2 linked regions of the Sagittula sp. P11 genome follow. The protein of the gene in region 1 interacts with the protein of each later gene in a pairwise test. Links are inferred from orthologs where the notes say so. Each region holds a gene or a part of one and is shown on either strand. Other genes may lie near its edges. The genes, in order: rho and nusG.

Region 1 (8,489 bases):
CGGCGTCCTTGTCCATCTGGAAGGCGCCGTCGGTCGAGGGCTTGCGGGGCTTGTCCGGGTTGGGACCAGATTTGACGAGCTTTTCCGTATCACGGACGGAAAGACCCTTTTCAACGATGGTCGTTGCGAGCACTTCGGGGTTCGGCGCCGTGATCAGCGCGCGGGCATGGCCGGCGCTGAGGCTGCCCTCGGAGACCATTTCCTGAACGCTTTCCGGCAGGTTCAGAAGCCGCATCAGGTTCGCGATGTGCGAGCGGCTTTTGCCGAGCGCCTCGGCCAGCTTTTCCTGAGTGTGACCGAACTTGAACATCAGCTGGCGGTAGCCTGCAGCCTCTTCCATCGGGTTCAGGTCGGCCCGTTGAATGTTCTCGATGATTGCGATTTCGAGGACTTCGGTGTCGTTGAAATCGCGGACAAGGACGGGCACCTCGTGGAGCTGCGCCATTTGCGCGGCGCGCCACCGGCGTTCGCCCGCGACGATTTCATACATGTTCGCGTCATTGGGATCCTGCCGGACAATGAGCGGCTGGATGACGCCCTTGGTGCGGATGGAGTTCGCGAGGTCGTCCAGGTGTTCCTGCGTGAAGGTCCGGCGCGGCTGGTCCGGGTTCGGGCGCAACTGCTCGATCGGGAGCAAGCGGTCCGGGCGGCGGGGACCTTCCTGCGGGGCGCTGTCCGCGGCCGGTGTCACGTCTGCCATCAGCGCCGACAGGCCACGACCAAGGCCGCGACGGTTGTCTTTTTTCTCTGCCATGTGAGCCTCCTCTGTCACGCCGATCCTTAGGCTGCGTGTTTTTCGTTCTTCTTGATGAGTTCTGCCGCGAGTGCGCGATAGGCTTGGGCGCCCTTCGAGGCCGTGTCGTAGGCCAGAACGGGCAGGGCATAAGACGGCGCTTCGCTGACGCGGACATTCCGGGGGATGACTGTGCTGAAGACCAGATCGCCGAGATTGGAGCGCGCGTCCGCTTCGACCAGTTGGGACAGGTTGTTCCGTGCGTCGTACATCGTCAGGACGATGCCCTCGATCCGGAGGCTGGGATTTGCTGACTGGCGGACTTCGCGAATGGTCAGCATGAGTTGCGACAGACCTTCGAGAGCGAAGAATTCGCTTTGCAGCGGCACGAGCACGGAATGCGAGGCAACCATCGCGTTCACCGTCAGAAGGTTAAGCGAGGGCGGGCAATCGATCAGGACAACGTCAAAGTCCAGCTTCGCCATGGCGGGTTGGCGCAGGGCATCGTGCAGAAGGTAGCTGCGTTTTTCGTTCGAGATCAGCTCGATATCGGCGGAGCTGAGATCGACGGTCGCTGGGATCAGGTGAAGATTTTCCGTCGACGTGGAGAGGATCACGGAATCGAGGTCGGCCTCGTCCAGCAGGAGCTCGTAGGTCGTATATTCACGATCTTCTGGCTCGATCCCTAGACCAGTCGATGCGTTGCCCTGAGGGTCCAGATCGACAACCAGAACTTTCTGGCCCAGTTCGCACAGCGCTGCGCCCAGATTGATCGTCGTGGTCGTCTTGCCGACGCCGCCCTTCTGGTTTGCAACGGCAATGATTCGAGGCCCGTTTGGCCGCAGTGGATCAGTCATGTGCGAGATCTCGTATTTCCAGAACGACGGCATCTGCGTCTGTCTTGCTTGTATGCGCAGTATAACCGAATTGCCATTGCGCGCGTGCATCTTCGAGCTCTTTTCCCCAAGTTTTCCCTTTGGGAAACAGGGCTATGCCTGTTGGCTTCAGATGGTGGCTGGCGAACTGGCAAAGGGCCGGAAGAGGGGCCAAGGCGCGCGCGGTCAGGATATCTGCCGCCAGGGCGGGAAGATCCATAATGCGCTTGCAGACGACATTTGCATCAACCTGGGTTTCGCGCAGAACGGTGCGCAGGAAGCTCGCCTTCCGTTGGTCCGACTCGATGAGCGTGACCTTCAGTTCCGGGTGCGATTCCTCGGCCAGAATAGCAATCACGAGGCCGGGGAACCCTCCGCCAGAACCGAGATCGGCCAGTTTTCGGCTTTTCCCAGGGATCAGATCCATGAGCTGGGCAGAATCCTGAAAATGGCGACTTGCAGCATCGTTCAAGGTGTTTTGTGAAACCAGGTTTATGACCGGGTTCCACTTTTTAAGGAGCGAAAGATAGTGCTCGAGCTTCTCCGATGTTTCACGTGAAACATTCAGCACTGGTCCAAGGTTCAGATCCATCACGCGACTGTCTTGCGCTCTAATTGCCGCAGCTTGGCGAGGATGAGCATCAAGGCAGCAGGGGTCATTCCTTCAATACGCGATGCCTGAGCGATGGATTCGGGCCGCACATCATCCAGTTTTTTCCGAAGCTCGTTGGACAAGCTCGGAAGCGCATGGAAATCGAAATCGAGCGGTATGCGAACAGCCTCGTCGCGCCTCAGCGTATCAACGTCTCTGGCTTGGCGATCCAGGTAATTCGCATAAAGCGCTTCTTTCTCGATCTGAGCACCGGTGGCTTCGTCGATGCCAAGGAACGCCGGTTCCAGTTTCGACAAATGAGCGAGTGTAACGTCTTTGAAAGACAGAAGCTGGAAACCTGAACGACGCGTTCCATCCTGATTGACCGCTATTCCCAACGTCTTCACCTGCGAGGGCGTGAAGGACGTCTCTTCCAAAAGACGTTTGCCGGCATTCAAAGCTTCCATTTTCTGAGTGAATGCCTTGGCGCGTTCTTCAGAAACGATGCCCAGATCAATGGCCCTTGGCGTCAGACGCTGGTCCGCGTTGTCGGCGCGGAGGGACAGGCGGAACTCGGCGCGGCTGGTAAACATCCGGTAAGGCTCCGTCACGGAGCGGGTCGTCAGATCGTCAATCATCACGCCAATGTAGCTGTCGGTACGCGAGAACTGTATCCGGTCTCGCCCCAAGGCATTGGCCGCGGCATTCAAGCCCGCAACAAGACCCTGAGCGGCGGCTTCTTCGTAGCCAGTCGTGCCATTGATTTGTCCGGCCAGATACAGACCTTCGAGTTGTTTCACCCGCAGGGTGGAATCGAGAGAGGTCGGATCGACAAAATCGTATTCGATGGCGTAGCCCGGTTGCAGGATCTCGACATTTTCCAGTCCTGCAATGCTGCGAACGTAATCCTCCTGAACCTCCGCGGGTAGCGACGTGGAGATTCCGTTGGGGTAGACGGTATCGGTGTCGAGGCCTTCCGGTTCCAGAAAGACCTGATGCGACTCTTTCTCTGCAAACCGCACCACCTTGTCTTCGATGGACGGGCAATACCTGGGCCCGATCCCCTGGATATGACCCCCGTACATGGCGGACCGTCCGAGGTTTTCCCGAATGATCTCGTGGGTCCTGGCGTTTGTGTATGTGATCCCACAGGAAATCTGCCGTGCTTCTGGTGCCTTGGAGAGGAAAGAGAAGAGGACCGGATCCTCATCTCCGGGTTGCTGTTCGAGCCCACCCCATGCAATCGTCTTTCCGTTCAGTCTGGGCGGTGTGCCGGTTTTCAAACGACCGAGCGGAAGACCCAACTCGTCTATGCGCTCCGCCAGGCGAACCGCGGGGTCGTCACCGACCCTCCCGCCGGGGTAAGAGCGATCACCGATATGAATGATGCCGCGCAGGAAAGTGCCACTGGTCAGGACGACGGACCGGGCCGAGATACTCTGTCCGTCGCGCAGGACCACACCGCAAATGCGCCCACCCTCAATGGAAAAGTCTACCACCTCGGCTTCGACGATCTCCAAGTTCTCGACCGAGGTAAGCGTCTCCCGCATCTTTTCCGCATACCGTTTACGGTCAGCCTGCGCGCGCGGGCCTTGAACGGCGGGGCCTTTACGGCGGTTCAGAAGACGAAACTGGATTCCTGCGTAATCGGCAACGCGCCCCATCACGCCATCCAATGCGTCGATCTCCCGCACAAGATGCCCTTTGCCGAGACCGCCGATCGCCGGATTACAGGACATCACGCCAAGATCGGTTTTTTTGAGCGTCACAAGCGCTGTTTTTGCGCCCATCCTGGCAGAAGCGGCCGCAGCATCAGCGCCCGCGTGCCCGGCGCCAACGACTACAACATCGAACGTCGATTGTTTCACGTGAAACACTCCTCACTTCCCGATGCAAAACGACGAGAATATCTCGTCCAGCAAGTGCTCAACTTCAACCTTGCCAACGAGAACTTCCAGTTGGCGAATTCCCAGCCGAATATCCTCACTCAGAATATCGACTTCACTCATTCCGTCTTCCAGACCAGATACGGCCTGTTCCAGATAGGTTCGGCTCCGTATCAGGCTATCCCGATGCCGCTCCCGCGACGTTAGGCCCATCCCGGCCGTCCGCTCAGAAAGGACCTCCTCAATCCGGGACAGGAGCAACGGCACACCGAACCCTGTCCGGCCGGAAAGTCCGTCCTCGTACACACCTGAATCATCTTTGGCCCAGCGAACAACATCACCGCACCTTACTTCGATTTCCGGCTGGCCGCCATGCTCCACCAAGTGCACACGCAGGTCGGCGGCTTCTGCCCGCCGACGCGCAAGATCGATACCCAGGCGTTCCACAGGATCCTGCGTTTCCCGCAAACCGGCTGTGTCCAGGAATGTCACCGGAAGACCGCCAACCTCCATGCGCACCTCAATCACGTCCCGTGTCGTGCCGGCAATTTCCGAAGTGATTGCCGCATCTCGGCCTGCAAGATGGTTCAGCAGGGTGGACTTGCCCGCGTTCGGGGGACCAACAATCGCCACCTCGAACCCAAGACGAACGCGCTCCGCCGCATCGAGTCCACGAAGCTCGCTCTGAATGTCGGACAAGACGTCCTTCAAAAGACCGATGACCTCATCCGTCACATCGACGGGCACGTCCTCATCCACGAAGTCAATCGTCACTTCCAGCAAGGACGCCGCGCGCACCAGCTTCTGACGCCATTCGGACACCCGACCCGACAACGCCCCGGACAAGACGGCAAGCGCCTGTTTCCGTTGCGCTTCTGTCTCCGCCTCGATCAGATCGGCAAGAGCTTCGACCTGGGTAAAGTCCATGCAGCCATTTTCCAACGCCCGGCGCGTAAATTCCCCCGGTTGCGCCGGTCGGCAGCCATCCACCAGCGCGAGCTCAGCAAGAACCGCGCGCACGACCGCAATGCTTCCATGCAGATGGAACTCGGCGGACTCCTCGCCGGTGAAGCTGGACCCAGCCGCAAAGGCCACAACCATCGCTTCGTCGAGCTGCACGCCAGACCGGTCCCGCAAGGTGCGCAGGACCATGCGCCGCGGTTCGGGAACCGATCCCGCAAGCGCCTTCACGGCCTCCCAGGAACGATCTCCGGACACGCGGACCACTGCGACACCGGACCGACCCGGCGCTGACGCCAAGGCGAAGATCGTATCCATGGCTGCGTCAGCTGTTCATCGAATCGAAGAATTCGGAGTTGGTCTTGGTCTGCTTGAGCTTCGACAGAAGGAATTCGATCGCGTCGGTCGTACCCATCGGGTTCAGGATACGGCGCAGCACAAATGTCTTCTGCAGATCAATCTTGTCGACCAGCAGGTCCTCCTTCCGCGTACCGGACTTGAGGATGTCGATCGCCGGGAAGACCCGCTTGTCCGCAACCTTGCGGTCCAGCACGATCTCGGAGTTGCCGGTGCCCTTGAATTCTTCGAAGATGACTTCGTCCATACGCGAACCCGTGTCGATCAGCGCCGTCGCGATGATGGTCAGCGAACCGCCTTCCTCGATGTTCCGGGCTGCACCGAAGAAACGCTTCGGACGTTGCAGGGCGTTTGCATCGACACCGCCGGTCAGGACCTTGCCGGACGACGGAACAACAGTGTTGAACGCCCTACCAAGTCTTGTGATGGAGTCGAGAAGAATAACAACATCTCGTTTATGTTCGACAAGACGCTTGGCCTTCTCGATCACCATTTCACTGACGGCCACGTGCCGTGTCGCCGGTTCGTCGAAGGTCGAGGAGATCACCTCGCCTTTCACCGAACGCTGCATGTCGGTCACTTCTTCCGGACGCTCGTCGATCAGAAGGACGATCAGGTAGCACTCCGGGTGGTTCTTCTCGATCGACGCCGCGATGTTCTGCAGCAGCACCGTCTTACCCGTGCGCGGCGGCGCGACGATCAGCGACCGCTGGCCCTTGCCGATGGGCGACACCAGGTCGATGATCCGGGCGGAACGGTCCTTGATGGTCGGATCCTCGATCTCCATCTTCAGGCGTTCATCGGGATACAGCGGCGTCAGGTTGTCGAAGGCGATCTTGTGGCGTGCCCGTTCCGGATCTTCGAAGTTGATCGCAGCTACGGACACCAGGGCAAAGTAGCGCTCCTCATTGTCAGGCGCTCGGATCTCGCCCTCGATGCTGTCCCCGGTCCGCAGCGAATACTTCCGGATCATGTCGGGCGATACGTAGATGTCATCCGGACCCGGCAGGTAGTTCGCCTCCGGAGAGCGGAGGAAACCGAAACCGTCCTGAAGCACCTCCAGAACGCCGTCCCCGTAGATGAGCCAGCCTTCGTCGGCGCGCTCCCGGAGGATCTGGAACATCATCTCGCCCTTGCGCATGGTCGAGGCGTTCTCGATCTCCAGCTCTTCCGCCATGGCCAAGAGGTCCTTGGGGCTTTGCGCTTTCAGATCGGCAAGGTTCAGTTTTTCTTCGCTCATACGCCACATCGCGACAGCAAGAGGTGTCGCGCTTTCTTCGTTTCTAGGGAGAACATGATCCAGAACAGGAACGACAGAGAGGTAGTCCTTCCGACCATCCGAAGTCAATGCCTGACTTCCGGGCGGTGTCCCCGGTCATTCCAAGATAGATAAAGTAAAGATTTAGAAAGGTTTTTGAAGTGATATGGGAGCGGGATTTCTGTGGATTAAGGAACGGTAAACACACTTACCAACACGCCGCCGACCTATGGAGAACTTCGGGGATCGTCTCTGGACGACCTGACAATGAACTTAGAAATATTTATTTATTTCAATAATTTATGCATATGAAATCGCGCAGGAGCGGGGTTGGAAAACCACGGGATGAACAGCATCCGACCGCGATTGTCACGCGCCATGAGATATCCTCGTCAACATGGGCAAGCCCGGCGAAGGGCGAGGGCGGAACTCGCGATCTTTCCCGTGCTTGCATGTAGAACCGAATTTTCGCACAAACGTCATCGATCCAGCCCACACACTCATACCAAGATTTATCCCCATGAAAGAGGACCTGATCCTCGCTTCCGGCTCCGAAATCCGCGCCAGCCTGCTCCGGTCCGCCGGCCTGAACGTCGCGTCAGAGCCCGCCCGGATCGACGAAGACATGATTCGGGAATCGCTGCTTGCCGAAGGCGCGACGCCGCGGGATATCGCCGATACCCTGGCAGAAGCTAAGGCGCAGAAGGTGTCCGGGCGGCATCCGTCAGGCCTGGTTCTGGGTTGTGATCAGGTGCTGGCGTTCAAGGGCGCCATCCTGTCGAAACCTGTCAGCCGCGAAGAGGCGCGCGGTCAGCTTGTCTCTCTGCGCGGCGAGACACATCAGCTTCTCTCCGCAGCCGTCATCTATGAAGAGGGTAAGTCGGTCTGGCGGCACGTCGGCACCGCGCGGCTGACGATGCGCACCTTTTCGGACGCCTACCTCGACGCCTACCTCGACAGGAACTGGCCTGACGTCGGCTCCTCCGTCGGTGGCTACAAGCTCGAGAAGGAAGGCATACGTCTCTTCGCGCGCGTAGAAGGCAGCCATTTCACGATTCTCGGGCTCCCCATGCTCGAACTGCTCAACTTCCTGTCCGTCAGAGGAACCATCCCTTCATGACCCTGCCTCGAATTCCTCTCGCCGCCGTCATCGGCAAGCCCATCGCGCATTCGAGGTCGCCGCGTCTGTTCGCGCACTGGCTCAGGAAGCACGGGATTCCGGGACACTATATTCCCATCGAGGTGCCCGCCGACAAACTCGCCGAGACCATCCGGCTCTTGCCGGAACTCGGTTTCATGGGCGTCAACGTCACGATCCCTTACAAGGAGAAGATCCTGGAGATTGCCGATCTCGCGTCTGACCGGGCGACGCTGATCGGCGCGGCGAACACCCTGATCTTTAGAAAGGACGGCAGGATCCACGCCGACAACACCGACGGTTATGGGTTCACCGAGAACCTCAGGCAGTCGGCGCCGGATTGGGATCCCTCCGCCGGGCCGGCGGTGGTGTTCGGGGCAGGGGGCGCGGCCCGTGCCGTCATCGCATCCCTGATCGACGTGGGTGTGCCCGAAATCCGGCTGACCAACCGGACACGTGTGCGGGCGGAACAGCTGCGGTCCGATTTCGGCAACCGAGTTCAGGTGCACGATTGGGTGCAGGCCGGCAACATCATCGAGGATTGCCGCACGGTGGTGAACACGACGTCCCTCGGCATGACCGGCAAGCCGGAGTTCCGCGTTCCGCTGGATGCGCTCACTCCGGACATGGTGGTGTCCGATCTCGTCTATACGCCGCTCCAGACCCGTCTCCTGCGCGAGGCCGAGCGTG
Region 2 (8,524 bases), 440 kb from region 1 along the record:
TCCACGCCGTCGGGCCAGCCCGCCCGGTCCAGCGGTTTCAGCGCCCCCACGGCGCAGGGCGCACCCCCGGCCCAAAGCGCAAAGACCCGCGCCCCGCTGGCGCGCAGCGCGTCGGAGGTCATGACGTGGCAGCTTTCCTCGGGCGATTGCGCGCGCATGTCGGCATGGTGGCGGGCCAGCAGCGCCTCGGCCGCGGGGGCGGGGCTGCGCAGCTCCTGCAAGGTCACTGTCTGGTCCATCGGTCATCGCCTTTCCCGCGTTGCGGCGACCCTTCGACGTTCCGGGGGGATCGTCAAGTCGCACGGCCTGCGCGTCGCCCATTGCGCAGGGCAAAAGCCGCTCTATCCTCCGCCAGATGACCACTCTCGTCCCCGTTACGCAGGACATGATCCTGCGCGCCTTTGCCCTTGACGGTCCCGATGCGGGCCGCCGCCTCGAACCTGCCGAAGTGCCGGAACTCCTGCGCCACGACACGCTGGCCTGGGTGCATCTGCGCGCCCAGCACGCCGACACGCCGTCGTGGATCGTCGGGAACCTGTCCTATCTCGATCCGACGATCATCGATGCGCTGGTGGCCGAGGAGACCCGCCCGCGTGTCACGCCGGTGGGCAACGGGCTGATCGTCATCCTGCGCGGCGTCAACACCATCGAGGGCGAGGCGCCGGAGGACATGGTCTCGGTCAGGTTGTGGATAGACCCGCACCGGATCGTGTCGCTGTCGATGCGGAAGGTGAAGGCGATCGAGGACATCGCCGAGAGCCTTGAGCGTGGCGGCGGGCCGAAGGACGCGGCGGAGTTCCTGGTGATGCTGACGGAGCGCCTGACCTACCGGATCGAGGCGTTCTGGCGCGAGGTCGACGACAAGGCCGACGACCTTGAGGAAGAAGTGCTGGAGGAGGTCCGGCCCGAGATGGCCGGCCGGCTGGTGGACCTGCGGCGCACCGCGATCATCCTGCGCCGCTACCTGCAGCCCCAGCGCGACGCGATGCGGACGCTGCAGGCGGTCCATCCCGACTGGGTGGAGGGCGACGACCTGCGGCAACTGGCAGAGGAGCTGGACGCGCTGGAGCGGGTGGTGGAGGACGCCGACGCGCTGCGCGACCGGATGGCGCTGGTGCGGGACGAGATGCAGAGCGCGCGGGACGAACGCCTGAACCGCAACCTCTACCTGCTGTCGATCCTCTCGGCGGTGTTTTTGCCGCTGGGGTTCCTGACGGGTCTTTTCGGGATCAATCTGGCGGGAATGCCGGGGGCAGAGTGGCCCTTGGCCTTCTGGGTGTTCACCGGCGCGCTCTGCGTCATCGGTGCCCTGCAGCTTGTGGTCCTGCGGCGGATGCGCTGGATCTGAGGGGGATCGGGGCGCGGACCCCCGGAAACGTATTGGCCGCACCCCCGTGGGGGCGCGGCATTGGCAACTTCGGTATCGCGCAGGCTGGGAGTGCGGGCCCGCGCGATACCTTGTGGCAGATCACTTCAGAACTGCACGGATGCCGTTGCGCAGTTCGTTCGAGTCACCGCCGGAGTGCACGACTGCGTTGATCTGGTGAACCTGGGTGTCGGTCAGGTTCGAGTAGTCGGCGTTCGGCAGCAGGATGAATGCCTCGGACGACAGGCGCGGGGCCGGAGCAGCGGAGGCAACGCCGGTCAGAAGAACGGTTGCGGCGAGGGTGGATGCGATAAGCGTTTTCATTTCATTTCTCCAGTTTGAGGTGGCGGCATCGGTGCCGCCGGTCTTGTTTGCGTCGGTGTTTGCTTCCGACACCGAACAAGTAGGCTTGCCGTCTGAGACATTGAAATCACGAAGAAATCTCGGATTGCTCGCGAAAACGTGTGCTTGAAATCGGCGACGGCCAAACGGGTCTTTGTGCATGAAGTGAGGCTTTTGGTGCGGCTCAAGCCCGCTTGGACAATCGGGCGTTCCGGCGGTTTCAAGGGGGTTCCCGGCGCGGCCGCGCGCGGGGCCTCGGAAAGGGGAAATTCGTGCTGTGCACAGTTCGTGTGCGGGAATGAAAAATCGGATTCCGCCCCTTGCGGCGCCCTTTTCGGGGCTGGGCGGACCCCCGGGGGCATGAGATTCCAGCGCGGTCCGGGGCGAATCCTGCGGGTCGGACGGGGGCGGTTCGGCCCGGGGCAGGGCGGCGCTTCGTGCCGGGGGGCGACTGTTCGCGGCGCGCGGCTCCTGGCCGTCGCGGGCGTGCGGGCCGATCAAGGCTGCGGGCAGGGCGGGCTGTTGCGCGGGGGGTGTCGGCGGGTGGTGCCGGTGCAGACCGGCGGGCCGGGCGCTGCCCGCGGATCGCGTTGGAAGGCGGCGCAAATTCCCTGACAAAGACGTCTTGATTTCACCCGCTGGCCCGTGTACCTGACGGCACGGCCTGAAGGGGTATAGCTCAGCTGGTAGAGCGACGGTCTCCAAAACCGTAGGTCGCGGGTTCGAACCCTGCTGCCCCTGCCATTCCTCCGGACATCGATGTCATGCCAGTGCTGCCGTTGCAGCGGAGGTTTCGTGTGCGCACGAAAAAGGGGCCGCCCGAAGGCAGCCCCGTACTTGCTAACAGGAACCTGGATTATTCGATGCCGAGGTAAGCGCGCATTTCGCGCTTCTTCTCGTTCTCGTTGCCGTCGCCGTTCATGATCGAGATCAGGGCGGCGGTCTGCTGTTCGGTCAGGGTCGATGCGTCCAGCTCGGGGATGTACGCTTCGATCTGGTTCACGTTGAACGTGCCTTCGTCGTTCATGTCGTCGATTTCGTCGGCTTCAGCCACTTCGGGCAGCGGCTCGTCGACGGCCACGGCCGGCGGGTTGTCGGACTGGAACTCGCCCAGGTAGGCTTCCATCTGGCGGGACTTCTCGTTCTCGTTGCCCGGGCCGTTGGCGATGCCGATCAGGGTGTTGACCTGCTCGTCGCTCAGCGCCTCGACGTTCACGTTCGGAAGGAACGTGGAAATGGTGTTCTCGTCAAAGCTGGTTTGCGCCACGGCGCCGGTTGCAATGACGGACACGAGTGCGGTTGCGGTCAGAAAACGTTTCATAAGGATGTCTCCTTTTCATCTTCGTGGGCGGTGCAGTGCACCTCTTTGGCCGTGCTGTTCTGCACCTGCCTTGCACAAGAACAACCGCCTTCCCCAATGATCGTTCCAAGAAAATTCGATTATTTTTCAAATTCTTACGATGCCGTGACCGGGTGTGAGCGGGCACGAGAAAGGGGCCGCTGAAAGCGGCCCCCTTCCGGGTAGAACTGTGACCTGGATCACATTTCGAGAGTGTCGATGTAGGTCTTGATCGCCTCTTCGTCGTTGGTCGCCAGGACGGCGCGCAGCTCTGCGAACTGCTCGTCGGTGATCGAGTAGATGTCGACGCCCGGTGCGTAGGTCATCATCGCCTCGATCTCGGCGTCGGTCAGACCTTCGGGGTAGAGGGTGATTTCCAGCTCGGGGTTGTTCGTCTTGAACTCGCCCAGGTAGGCGCGCATCTGGCGCTCTTTCGTCTCTTCGTTGCCTTCGCCGTTGATGGTGGCCATCAGGGAAGCGACCTGGGCGTCGGGCAGCATCTCGACGTTCACCTCGGGAATGAAGGTGTTGATCTCGTTTGCGTTGAAGCTGCTCTCGCTCTGGGCCATTGCGCCGGTTGCGATCACGGAAATAAGGGCGGTTGCGGTCAGAATACGTTTCATGTCAGATCCTTTTAGGTTTCTGCTGCGTCGGCGGCGTGTTTGCCGTGGCGCTCTGGGGGGTAAACCTCCCCGAGCCGAAAAGGTTCATTCGATTCATTCACGCATCCGGGAGCGGCTCACGCCTTGCTTTTGCCGGCCCCTGCGCGTACATGCCCACGAAACCGCAGCACACGGGACATTCACGCATGGCGACGACCAACCCGATCACGTTCATCCAGCAGGTCCGCGCAGAAGTGGCCAAGATCGTCTGGCCGACCCGGCGCGAAGTCACGCTGACCAGCATCATGGTCTTCATCATGGCGGCGCTGACGGCGGTCTTCTTTGCGCTGGTGGACCTGGCGATCCGGTCCGGTCTGACGGGTATCCTGACCTACTTCGGCGGCAGCTGAAGTCGGGCGCAGGGGCGCTCCGGCCCTTGCCATCCGGTTTCGGACGGTGTAACGGACGGGTCCAGTTTCCGGCGCGCGGCTATAAAGGCTCGCGCGCCGTTTCATTTCCGGAAGGCGCCCCGTTCGGGGGCGGAATGATCGAGGTCGACATGGCAAAGCGGTGGTATTCGGTGAGCGTTCTCTCGAACTTCGAGAAGAAGATCGCCGAGCAGATCAGGACATCGGTTGAGGAGCAGGGGCTTCAGGACCAGATCGACGAGGTCATGGTCCCGACCGAAGAAGTCATCGAGGTGCGGCGCGGCAAGAAGGTGACGACCGAGCGTCGCTTCATGCCCGGCTACGTGCTGGTTCACATGGAGATGTCGGACCGCGGCTATCACCTGATTTCCAACATCAACCGGGTGACCGGCTTCCTCGGTCCGCAGGGCCGTCCGATGCCGATGCGCGATGCGGAGGTGGAGGCGATCCTCGGCCGCGTGCAGGAAAGCGACGAGGCGCCCCGGACGCTCATCCATTTCGAGATCGGCGAGCGGGTCAAGGTCAACGACGGTCCGTTCGAGGGCTTCGACGGCATGGTCGAGGGCGTCGACGAGGACAACCAGCGCCTGTCGGTGTCGGTGTCGATCTTCGGCCGCGAGACCCCGGTGGAGCTGGACTTCACCCAGGTGTCGAAGCAGGGCTGAGCCCTTCGCGCCGCCGGTCATTAGCGACGGCGCATATCTTCTGGCAGATCCTTCGGGCCCGTGCATCCGCGCGGGCCTTTTCCTTTGCTGCGGGCGGGGCCGGTCAGTCGGGGTGGATGTCGCGGCGTGTGCAGCCTGCCTCCAGCACGACGGCGATCCAGTTGATGTCCGCTTCGAGGCCGAGGTCCGCCAGCCACTCTTCCTGCAGGCGGTAGGCGGGCAGTTCCTGCGCGCCCGCGCAGTACCAGTGGCCCGCCTCTTCCTGCCGGTAATGCGTCAGTTCGTGCAGGAGCACGCCCACGTCGTAGGGGTTTTTCATGTCCCACGGGCGCACGAGGAAGATGGTGTCGGCCTCGGGGTCGTACATGCCGCGCGCCATGCCTTCCTGGGATGCGTGACGCGCGGTGTGCAGGCTGGCCGCGCGGGCCGCGCCGATCCACCGGACAAGGGGCGGCCCGTCGCGCCGGGGCAGGTCGGAATGGGTGTCCAGCCAGTCGTCGAGGTGCGAGACGAGCGCCCCGATGGTGGGGGCGTCGCGCCAGGCCAGCGGGTCTGCGTCGGCGGCGACGGTGGCGGGTGCCATGCAGACGAGTGTCATCAGGGCGCAGCCGAGCGGCGCGCCGAAGCGGTGAAAGGGGCTCATGTCCGGCCTCGTTCGAATTTTGAGAGTTGGTGAGAAGATGCTACGATCGGCCCGTCACCGGCGCAAAAGACCAATTTTCACCAGCCGTTGAAAGGAATTCAGCCATGGGGCGCAAATTCCCTCCGTTCGCGGCCGTGCGGGCCTTCGAGGCCGCGGCCCGGCATCTCAGCTTCAAGGCCGCCGCAGAGGAGCTGTGCCTGACCCCCTCTGCCGTCAGTCACCAGATCAAGGCGCTTGAGGCGTTCCTCGACACCGCGCTGTTCGAGCGCACGGGCGGCCGGATCTCCCTGACGCTGACCGGGCGCGGCTATGCCGGGAAGATGACCGGGCTGCTGGATGCCTTCGAGGACTCCACCCGTTCGGTGAAGGAGGCGGGCGCGCGGCCGTTCCGTGTCCTCTGCACGCCGGGCTTTGCGGCGCGATGGCTGGTGCCCCGGCTGGACCGGCTGGGATTCGGCGACCGCGTGCGGCTGCGGGTGTCGGTCGGGGCGCCCTCGACCGATTTCGCCGCGAACGACAGCGACCTTGTGATCCAGTGGGCTGACGATCCCGTGCCCGGCGTCGTCACCGAGCCGTTCATGACCTCTGCCCGCTACCCGGTGATCTCGCCCGCGCTGCGGGAGCGGGAAGATGTGCGGGTGCCGTCCGACCTGCTGCGGCTGCGGCTGATGCACGACGAGGTCCTGGACGCCTGGGACGAATGGTTCGACGCGGCGGGGGTGGCGCCGCGCGCCCTGCCGCGCGGGCCGGTCTTTCCGAACTGCGAACTGGCAACGACGGCGGCGGAACAGGGGCAGGGCGTGGCGCTGGCCTATGACATGATGGTGCGCGGAACGCTGGAGGCGGGACGGCTGGAGCGGCTGTTCGACACGGTGACGCTGCCGGTCACGATCTACTCTGTCGCCTATCCGGAGGCGCGGGCCGACGATCCGATGATCCGGAGCTTCCGGGACTGGGTCTTTGCCGAGATGGAGCGGGACGGTGCACCGCTGCTGGCCCGTCCTGCCGCAGAATAGCGCGCGACGGCAGGCCGCCCTTCGGAATCACTTGCCAAACCGCCGCCGAGGTTATATGCGGCGCCCCTGTTGCTGCGGAACCGTCAGGTTGCGCGCAATCCACCGTGGGAGGCGAGGGTCACGCGAGATCCGGACCTGACCACGCCACAAGAAGCCCCTTCGACGCGTCGCGGGGGAGATGGAAAAGGAGAAAGCCGATGGCAAAGAAGCTCGCCGGCAAGATGAAGCTGCAGATCCCTGCAGGCAAGGCCAACCCCTCCCCGCCGGTCGGTCCGGCGCTGGGTCAGCGCGGCATCAACATCATGGAATTCTGCAAGGCGTTCAACGCCAAGACGCAGGAAATGGAGCCCGGCGCGCCGTGCCCGACCGTGATCACCTACTACCAGGACAAGTCCTTCACGATGGACATCAAGACGCCCCCCGCGTCTTACTACCTGAAGAAGGCCGCCGGTCTGAAGCCCGTGGGCAAGCGTAACCGCCCCCGCGGTGCCGAGAAGCCGGGCCGTGAGACCATCGCACACGTCACCGTGGCGCAGGTCCGCGAGATCGCCGAAGCCAAGATGAAGGACCTTTCGGCGAACGACGTCGAAGCGGCAATGCAGATCATCCTGGGCTCCGCCCGGTCGATGGGCATCGAGGTGAAAGGGTAATCGTCATGGCAAAACTTGGTAAGCGCACCCGTGCAGCCCGCGAAGCCTTCGAAGGCAAGGAAAACATCACCGTCGAGGAAGCCGTTTCCCTGATCAAGTCGAACTCCAATGCGAAGTTCGACGAGACCGTGGAAATCGCGATGAACCTCGGTGTCGACCCGCGTCACGCCGACCAGATGGTCCGCGGCGTGGTCGGCCTGCCGAACGGCACCGGCAAGACCGTCCGCGTGGCAGTCTTTGCACGTGGCCCGAAGGCTGACGAGGCGAAGGAAGCCGGTGCGGACATCGTCGGCGCCGAAGACCTGATGGAAACCATCCAGGGCGGCACCATCGAGTTCGACCGTTGCATCGCGACGCCGGACATGATGCCGATCGTCGGTCGTCTGGGCAAGATCCTCGGCCCGCGGAACCTGATGCCGAACCCGAAGGTCGGCACCGTGACCATGGACGTCAAGGAAGCCGTCGAGGCAGCCAAGGGCGGTCAGGTCCAGTTCAAGGCGGAGAAGGCCGGTGTCGTGCACGCAGGTGTCGGCAAGGTTTCCTTCGACGAGGCCAAGCTGGCCGAGAACATCCGCGCGTTCGTGAACGCCGTGTCCGCGGCCAAGCCGACGGGCGCGAAGGGCACCTACATGAAGAAGATCTCGCTGTCTTCCTCCATGGGCCCGGGCGTCACCGTCGACGTGTCGAACGCGACCGGCAACTGAGCCGACCGCTCCAGGAATTGAAGGAGGGCGTCCCGCCGGGGCGCCCTTTTTCTTTGGGACTGTCCGAAGGGGCTGTCAGGAGGGGGCGGGCAGGGTCAGGGTATCCCGCCTTTGCCGTTTCCCGGCGGCGCGGTAAGACGGCGGCATGAAGCGCGTTCTCAAGGTTTTCGCCATCGCCGTGGCCGCAATCGCCGTGGTCCTCTACCTGCCGTGGGTGGTTCTGCTGCCGTCGCACGACCGCGACTGGCGCGCCGATCACAGCCGTCTGCCGCTGGTCTCTGCCGGAGAGGAGGCGGCGGTGATCCGCAATATCCGCAACTGGGATTACGCCCCCGACGGCAGCGTCGCGCGCGAGGCCTGGATCAACGCGACCCTCGTCCCCGAGGAGCTGGAGCAGGCCTATTTCGTGGTCGAGCCGTTCACCGGCAGCGAGGCCATCGCCCACACCATGCTGTCCTTCCGCTTTCGCGACGGGAAGACCTATGTCGCCTCCGTCGAGGCGCGGCGCGAAGAGGGCGAGAGCTACAACGCGCCGCTGGCCGCCGTGCTGCCGGTCTTCGAGTACTTCTTTGTCTGGACGACCGAGCGCGACATGTTCGGCAATTCGGAGTTCTGGGCGGGCGATCAGCTGTACCTCTACCCGCTGTCGATCCCCATCGAGCAGCAGCGCGCCGTGCTAAAGGCGATGCTGCGCGAGAGCGAGGAACTGGTGACGGAGCCGCGCTGGTACAACACGCTGTTTTCCAACTGCACCAACGTGCTGGCCCGG

The links.
Region 2: the proteins of rho (region 1) and nusG interact in binary tests that used the Escherichia coli proteins (3 or more experiments, as listed by UniProt). The link is inferred for Sagittula sp. P11 from one-to-one orthologs.

Annotation. Positions count from the first base shown.
Region 1 is NZ_CP021913.1:2,091,307-2,099,795, forward strand. What follows is about bases 4,508-7,331. They hold rho (transcription termination factor Rho), read right to left. Parts: upstream 6,644-7,331; coding sequence 5,372-6,643; downstream 4,508-5,371. Other genes in these bases: mnmE (tRNA uridine-5-carboxymethylaminomethyl(34) synthesis GTPase MnmE), read right to left, coding at 4,508-5,364; CDO87_RS10245 (nucleoside triphosphate pyrophosphatase), read left to right, coding at 7,182-7,331. In the rest of the region: CDO87_RS10215 (ParB/RepB/Spo0J family partition protein), read right to left, coding at 1-754; CDO87_RS10220 (ParA family protein), read right to left, coding at 781-1,590; 16S rRNA (guanine(527)-N(7))-methyltransferase RsmG, read right to left, coding at 1,583-2,200; tRNA uridine-5-carboxymethylaminomethyl(34) synthesis enzyme MnmG, read right to left, coding at 2,200-4,077; more of mnmE, read right to left, coding at 4,081-4,507; more of CDO87_RS10245, read left to right, coding at 7,332-7,781; CDO87_RS10250 (shikimate dehydrogenase), read left to right, coding at 7,778-8,489. UniProt on the Escherichia coli protein: Facilitates transcription termination by a mechanism that involves Rho binding to the nascent RNA, activation of Rho's RNA-dependent ATPase activity, and release of the mRNA from the DNA template.
Region 2 is NZ_CP021913.1:1,657,521-1,666,044, reverse strand. Bases 3,117-5,975 are described here. They hold nusG (transcription termination/antitermination protein NusG), read left to right. Parts: upstream 3,117-4,208; coding sequence 4,209-4,742; downstream 4,743-5,975. Other genes in these bases: CDO87_RS08120 (LysR substrate-binding domain-containing protein), read left to right, coding at 5,490-5,975; CDO87_RS08125 (DUF6647 family protein), read right to left, coding at 4,846-5,385; secE (preprotein translocase subunit SecE), read left to right, coding at 3,856-4,059; CDO87_RS08140 (hypothetical protein), read right to left, coding at 3,248-3,670. Outside these bases: CDO87_RS08165 (GNAT family N-acetyltransferase), read right to left, coding at 1-239; CDO87_RS08160 (zinc transporter ZntB), read left to right, coding at 356-1,348; CDO87_RS26690 (hypothetical protein), read right to left, coding at 1,469-1,870; CDO87_RS08145 (hypothetical protein), read right to left, coding at 2,565-3,029; more of CDO87_RS08120, read left to right, coding at 5,976-6,401; rplK (50S ribosomal protein L11), read left to right, coding at 6,599-7,051; rplA (50S ribosomal protein L1), read left to right, coding at 7,057-7,755; CDO87_RS08105 (DUF4105 domain-containing protein), read left to right, coding at 7,901-8,524. UniProt on the Escherichia coli protein: Part of the processive rRNA transcription and antitermination complex (rrnTAC). The complex forms an RNA-chaperone ring around the RNA exit tunnel of RNA polymerase (RNAP).